DNA from 2 places in the Phytobacter palmae genome. Region 1 is predicted to be linked to the other one. Evidence: predicted binding sites of a transcription regulator. Region 1 holds the regulator's gene; the other holds the start of a gene.
The links. The regulator PurR, encoded in region 1, represses purine synthesis genes. The targets are predictions, from matches to a motif close to CANGCAAACGTTTGCNTG.
Positions count from the first base shown of each region.

Region 2: gcvT (glycine cleavage system aminomethyltransferase GcvT) is a predicted target of PurR. The motif match lies at 1,384-1,401, and genes of this name have one in related genera.

Region 1 covers NZ_JBCIVJ010000015.1:121,109-124,959, forward strand. Annotated here, with positions in the region: gene punR (DNA-binding transcriptional activator PunR) at 1-566, shown strand, start outside; gene purR (HTH-type transcriptional repressor PurR) at 583-1,608, opposite strand; gene cydH (cytochrome bd-I oxidase subunit CydH) at 1,907-1,996, shown strand; gene AAIG39_RS18195 (MFS transporter) at 2,163-3,332, shown strand; gene sodB (superoxide dismutase [Fe]) at 3,362-3,851, opposite strand, start outside.
Region 2 covers NZ_JBCIVJ010000005.1:80,020-83,870, forward strand. Annotated here, with positions in the region: gene ubiI (FAD-dependent 2-octaprenylphenol hydroxylase) at 1-1,069, shown strand, start outside; gene gcvT (glycine cleavage system aminomethyltransferase GcvT) at 1,491-2,585, shown strand; gene gcvH (glycine cleavage system protein GcvH) at 2,611-3,000, shown strand; gene gcvP (aminomethyl-transferring glycine dehydrogenase) at 3,184-3,851, shown strand, end outside.

The DNA of each region.
Region 1 (3,851 bases):
GCCATTTTAGCGATGTCGAACTGCTGGTCTCCCAGGAGGTATTTAACGGTGTATGGGATGCGCTGGCCGACGGACGTGTTGAACTGGCTATTGGCGCAACTCAGGCAATTCCGGTCGGGGGCCGCTATACCTTTCGCGATATGGGCATGTTGAGCTGGAAATGTGTGGTTGCGCGTCATCATCCGCTGGCGGCGATGGCGTCGCCGCTCAGTGATGATACGTTACGGAACTGGCCATCGCTGGTGCGCGAAGATACCTCCCGTTCGCTGCCTAAACGCATCACCTGGCTTCTGGATAATCAGAAGCGGGTTGTCGCCCCTGACTGGGAATCATCTGCTGCCTGCTTGTCTGCCGGGCTATGCATTGGGATGGTGCCAGCGCATTTTGCCCGTCCGTGGATCGATCGCGGTGAATGGGTTGCGCTGGCACTTGAAAATCCTTTCCCGGACGCCGCCTGTTGTCTGACCTGGCAGCAGAATGATGCTTCACCGGCGCTGAGCTGGTTACTGGATTACCTGGGTGACAGCGAAACACTGAACAGAGAGTGGCTGCGGGAGCAGGAATGAACTGCTCCCGGCAGGATTAACGGCGATAGTCGCGGAACGGACCATCGGCAACCGAGCGGCGTTCAATCAGACGCGGATGCACTTCAATTGATTGTGACTCTTCACGCTTGTTCACGATGCGGTCCAGTAGCATGTTAAACGCGGTTTCACCCAGCGAGTCTTTCGGCTGGTGGATAGTTGTCAGTGAAGGGGTAAAGAAACGTGAATTGCGCACGTTATCATAACCGATCACCGAAATATCCTGCGGCACGCGCAGGCCCATTTCATCAGCCGCGCACAACGCGCCCATCGCCATAATGTCGCCACCGCAGAACACCGCAGTCGGGCGAGAAGACTGAGTCAGTATTTGTTGCATCGCACGATAACCGGACTCCGGCTCAAAGTCGCCCTGCACAATCCAGTTTTCCGGTACATTGATGTGGGCCTCTTGCATCGCTTTCATAAAGCCACTAAGACGGCCGGCTCCCGTGTTGCGCTCTAATGGCCCGGGGATAACGCCAATTTCGCGATGGCCGCGTTCAATCAGATAACGGCCGGCCATATAGCCACCGGCAAAGGCGTTATCGATTACCGTATCGGTAAAATCGGCTTTTGCTTCGCCCCAGTCCATTACCACCATAGGAATATGGCGATATTCCTCCAGCATGCTGAGTAACGATTCCGGGTATTCAGAACACATGACCAGCAGACCATCCACACGTTTTTGCGCCATCATCGACAGATAGGCGCGCTGTTTTTCCAGGTTATTCCAGGCGTTACCGAGAATAAGGGTGTAGCCTTTCTGGAAACAATTTTTCTCAACTGCTTCGATGATCTCGGCGAAATAAGCCGCTTCGCTACTGGTCGCCAGCAAGCCAATAGATTTCGTGTGATTGACTTTCAAACTGCGGGCAACCGCGCTGGGAGAGTAGTGTAATTCTTTAATCGCTGCCCAGACCGCGTTGCGCGTCTCTTCTGCAACGAAACGCGTCTTGTTAATTACATGTGATACGGTTGTGGTGGAAACGTTTGCTCGCTTCGCTACGTCTTTAATCGTTGCCATCAGATCTTACTCCAGACCATATCGTAAACTCCTGATAATACATAAGGTAAACGTTTGCCTTCCATCACCCTTTACCCATAGAAGGGATTGCAATACGCCGGGAAAAAGACACTGGACGTCAGGAGGGGAGTCAATGGCCGGTACGCTAATAAATTTAGCGTCGAATTTTGTCTGATCTTGACCAAAAGGGGAAGTGCTAAAACGTGTATCACTCTAAATCCTGCAAGATTTTTACGTTTATTTGTGCAAAAATGCGTTACATCACTTTTTGTGTGGAAATTAATAAGGAGAAAAATTGATGAGCACCGACCTGAAGTTTTCTTTAGTGACTACCGTAATTGTACTCGCCCTGATTGTTGCTGGCGGACTCACTGCCGCACTGCATTGATTTACCCCGGGGGAGAGCCCTCTCTCCCTCGTCTCTCCTGTCGATTGTCATCAAATCAGCAATAGTCTTTTCCCATTTCGCTAACTTCTGTTTTTTGTGATTGATGTCATACTTTTGACTTCTGTGACGGTGTCGCGCGTCGACACGGCAATTCCGGAGTCTATTTATGAAGATCAATTTCCCACTGCTTGCCCTGGCGATTGGCGCTTTCGGCATCGGTACGACCGAATTTTCACCCATGGGGTTACTGCCCGTTATCGCCCAGGGCGTGGATGTCTCGATCCCGGCAGCGGGTATGCTTATTAGCGCTTATGCTATTGGCGTCATGGTTGGCGCACCGTTAATGACGCTGTTGCTTTCCCATCGGGCGCGACGTAATGCGCTGGTATTCCTGATGGCGATTTTTACCCTCGGCAATGTGCTGTCGGCACTTTCACCTGATTACACAACATTGATGCTCTCCCGCATCATTACCAGTCTGAATCATGGTGCGTTCTTTGGGCTTGGTTCTGTGGTGGCAGCAAGCGTGGTGGCAAAAGAAAAACAGGCCAGTGCGGTAGCGACCATGTTTATGGGGCTGACTATCGCCAATATCGGCGGTGTGCCCGCAGCAACCTGGCTGGGTGGGGCGATTGGCTGGCGCATGTCGTTCCTGGCCACAGCGGGGCTGGGTGTCATCGCTATGATCAGTCTCTACTTTTCGTTGCCGAAAGGCAGTGCCGGTGAGCGTCCTGATGTGCGTAAAGAACTGGCAGTATTAATGCGTCCTCAGGTAGTTTCGGCGTTGCTGACGACGGTACTGGGGGCCGGGGCGATGTTCACGCTCTATACCTACATTTCACCCGTACTGCACCGTATTACCGATGCCACACCTGCGTTTATCACCGCGATGCTGGTGCTGGTAGGCGTTGGATTCTCCATCGGTAACTATCTTGGCGGCAAGCTGGCTGACCGCTCGGTCACGGCGACCCTGAAAGGCTTCTTGTTGCTATTGATCGTAATTATGGTTGCAATTCCCTGGCTGGCGCGCAGTGAAATCGGCGCAGCAATCAGTATGGTTGTCTGGGGTGCGGCAACCTTCGCGGTAGTGCCTCCGTTGCAGATGCGTGTTATGCGCGTGGCGCATGAGGCTCCGGGCCTGTCATCATCCGTAAATATTGGTGCGTTTAACCTGGGCAATGCGCTGGGGGCAGCGGCAGGGGGCGCGGTGATCTCGGGTGGACTGGGATACACCGTCGTGCCGGTAACCGGGGCGATTATTGCGGGAATGGCGCTATTGCTGGTGTTGCTTTCCGGCAGAGCTAATGCAGAGCGAACCTGCACAGCAGCGGAATAAAAAAACAGGAGGGTTTCCCCTCCTGATGATTATGCGGCGAGATTCTTCGCGACAAACTCCCAGTTGACCAGCGCCCAGAAATGCTCCAGATAGTTTGGACGGGCGTTACGATAGTCAATGTAGTAAGCGTGTTCCCACACATCCACAGTCAGCAACGGCCTGGCGTCGGTGGTAAGCGGCGTTCCGGCATTCGATGTCGAAACAATTGCCAGTTTGCCATCGGCGTTTTTCACAAGCCACGTCCAGCCTGAACCAAAGTTCTTCACTGCGGCATCCGTGAATTTCGCTTTAAACTCAGCAAAGCTGCCAAATGCGCTGTTAATTGCAGCTGCCACAGCGCCTGCAGGCTCACCGCCTGCGTTCGGGGCCAGACAATGCCAGTAGAAAGTATGGTTCCAGACCTGGGCTGCATTGTTAAACACGCCGCCTTCGGAGCTACGAATAATCTCTTCGAGCGTTTTGCCTTCAAGCGGGCTGCCTTTGATCAGGTTATTCAGATTGGTGACATAAGCCTGATGG
Region 2 (3,851 bases), on a different contig from region 1:
TGCACAGCTGCGTGTATCGGCTATCAACGCCGCCAGTGAAAAACTGCTGACGCGCCTGGGCGTCTGGTCATCGATTACTGCCCATCGCGCCAGCTGTTATCACGGTATGGAAGTGTGGGATAAAGACAGCTTTGGCCGGATTGCCTTTGACGATCAAAGTATGGGCTACAGCCATCTCGGTCATATTATTGAAAACAGCGTCATTCATCAGGCGTTGTGGAACAAAGCTCATCAATGTTCGGATGTGTCAATCCTGGCGCCAGCAGAGCTGCAGCAGGTTGCCTGGGGCGAGAACGAAGCATTTCTTACTCTCAAAGATGGCAATATGTTAACCGCCCGGCTGGTCGTCGGGGCTGATGGAGCCAACTCATGGTTGCGCAACAAAGCCGATATTCCGCTGACATTCTGGGACTATAACCATCATGCGCTGGTGGCGACCATCCGTACCGATGAGCCTCATCAGGCTATCGCGCGGCAGGTTTTCCACGATGAAAGCATTCTCGCGTTTCTGCCACTGGCCGACCCGCACTTATGTTCAATCGTCTGGTCGCTGCCGCCTGAACGGGCAGCGCAAATGCAGCAGGCAAGCGAAGAGGACTTCAATCAGGCGCTGTGTGTCGCGTTTGATAATCGACTTGGGCTGTGCCGTGTAGAAAGCGAGCGACAGGTCTATCCGCTGACCGGACGCTACGCGCGTCATTTTGCCGGACATCGTCTGGCATTGATGGGCGATGCGGCGCATACCATCCATCCTCTTGCCGGACAGGGCGTTAACCTGGGCTTTATGGATGCGGCAGAACTGGTCAGTGAACTCAAGCGCCTGAACGCGCAGGGCAAAGATATTGGCCAGCATATGTATCTGCGTCGCTACGAACGCAGCCGTAAACACAGTGCTGTTCTGATGCTGGCCGGGATGCAGGGCTTCCGTGAATTATTTTCCGGTACTAACCCTGCGAAAAAGCTGTTCCGGGACATTGGCCTGAAACTGGCGGATACATTACCAGGGGTAAAACCCCAGCTGCTGCGTCAGGCGATGGGGCTGAATGACCTCCCTCAGTGGTTGCGTTAACTGCGTCACACTTTCCCTTCCCCCTGGCGGGAAGGGAAACCTTTCCTCATTTGAAAAATTCTAATTTCACGCCATTTTTCAGATTAGTTTTTCTCATCTCTCATTTTTTCACTGTCGGGAAAATTATCTCTTTTGTGGTGGTAAATATGGCTGATTGCGATAGTTACCGGGGTAGAGTAATTCTTTATGCGCCATTTTGCGCTTGAACGTGGCTAAATATTCTGTGGCGCTCTTTGCGAAAAATGGTCATAAGCTAATGTGATGACCCATTTTCTCTTATGGTTAAGCGTCGCTTTCGGTGATAAGTTCAGGCGAAAGAGAACGTTTGCGTCGGCGACCGGGATCGGTGTCGACGTCTTGTCGTGCGATGATTTTTTAACCGCTGACAACGTGAAAGCCCCGCTTATTCGACGAGGAAAAGATGGCCCAGCAGACTCCTTTGTATGAACAACACACGCTATGCGGCGCACGCATGGTGGATTTCCATGGCTGGATGATGCCGCTGCATTACGGATCGCAAATTGATGAGCATCACGCGGTGCGTACCGATGCGGGCATGTTCGATGTGTCGCATATGACGATTGTCGATTTACGCGGCAACCGTACCCGGGAATTCTTGCGCTACTTGCTGGCAAATGACGTAGCGAAGCTCACCAGGCCCGGCAAGGCGCTATACTCCGGAATGCTAAATGCATCGGGCGGAGTCATTGATGACCTCATCGTTTACTATTTTACCGAAGGTTTCTTCCGCCTCGTTGTAAACTCCGCCACCCGCGAAAAAGACCTCTCCTGGATTACCCAACACGCTGAACCTTATGCCATTGACATCACTGTCCGTGACGATCTGTCGCTGATTGCCGTCCAGGGGCCAAATGCGCAGGCCAAAGCCGCGACCCTGTTTACTGACCAACAGCGTCAGGCAGTAGAAGGCATGAAGCCATTCTTTGGCGTTGAGTCAGGTGATCTGTTTATCGCGACCACTGGCTATACGGGGGAGGTGGGTTATGAAATCGCACTGCCGAATGAACAGGCAGCGGATTTCTGGCAGAAGCTGGTACAGGCAGGTGTTAAGCCATGTGGCCTGGGCGCGCGCGATACGCTGCGCCTTGAAGCGGGCATGAACTTGTACGGTCAGGAAATGGACGAGGGCGTTTCGCCGCTCGCAGCCAATATGGGCTGGACCATTGCCTGGGAACCGGCGGACCGTGATTTTATCGGTCGCGAAGCGCTCGAATTACAGCGCGAGAAAGGTACCGAACAACTGGTCGGTCTGATCATGACCGAGAAAGGCGTGCTGCGTAACGAATTGCCGGTGCGGTTTACTGATGCCCAGGGTAACGCGTGTGAAGGCGTGATCACCAGTGGAACTTTCTCTCCGACGCTGGGCTACAGTATCGCACTGGCGCGTGTGCCTGCGGGCATTGGCGACACGGCGATCGTCCAGATCCGTAATCGTGAAATGCCGGTGAAAGTGACGAAACCTATTTTTGTACGCGCTGGCAAAGCCGTCGCGTGATTCATTCTTATTTGGAGATTTAGTGATGAGCAACGTACCTGCAGAACTGAAATACAGCAAAGAACACGAGTGGCTGCGTAAAGAAGCGGATGGCACGTACACCATCGGTATCACTGAACATGCGCAGGAATTATTGGGCGACATGGTGTTTGTTGACCTGCCAGAAGTGGGCGCAACTGTTGCCGCAGGCGATGATTGTGCCGTCGCTGAATCAGTAAAAGCGGCTTCCGATATTTATGCCCCGATCAGCGGTGAAATCGTTGCTGTTAACGAGGCTCTGGGCGATGCGCCGGAGCAGGTTAACAGCGAGCCCTATGGCGAAGGCTGGATTTTCAAAATTAAAGCCAGCGATGAATCGGAAGTTGATGCGCTGTTGAGTGCAACAGAATACGAAGCACTGTTAGAAGACGAGTAAATACGCGTCATCCTTCACGTTGCAGGCTCGTTGGCTTCGCCGCTTAACCCCAGCCACTTACTTTTGTACGTTCCTGGGGATTCACTGCCTCGCCGCTTCCTGCAACGCGAATGATTTAGCGTATTCAGGCAAGAAATCACGATTTCCAAATTGATTCACCGCACGTTTCAGGAACCATCGCTCATGACACAGACTTTAAGCCAGCTTGAAAACCGTGGCGCTTTCATTGAACGTCACATTGGGCCGGATGCTCAGCAACAGCAAGAGATGCTGAAAACGGTTGGCGCGGATTCGTTAAATGCACTGATTTCGCAGATCGTGCCAAAAGATATCCAGCTCGCCACGCCGCCGCAGGTGGGTGAAGCCACGACTGAATATGCCGCGCTGGCGGAGCTAAAAGCAATTGCCGGACGTAACAAGCGCTTTAAGTCTTACATTGGCATGGGCTACACCAACGTGCAGTTGCCGCCGGTGATCCTGCGCAATATGCTGGAAAACCCGGGCTGGTACACCGCCTACACCCCGTATCAGCCAGAAGTCTCCCAGGGCCGTCTGGAAGCGCTGCTGAACTTCCAGCAGGTAACACTGGATCTGACCGGCCTCGACATTGCCTCTGCTTCTCTGCTGGATGAAGCTACTGCCGCTGCCGAAGCGATGGCGATGGCAAAGCGCGTCAGCAAACTGAAAAATGCCAACCGTTTCTTTGTTGCCGCCGACATACATCCGCAAACGCTGGATGTGGTGCGCACCCGTGCCGAAACCTTTGGTTTTGACGTCATCGTGGATGATGCCAGCAAAGTGCTGGATCATCAGGATGTGTTTGGCGTGCTGTTGCAGCAGGTAGGCACGAC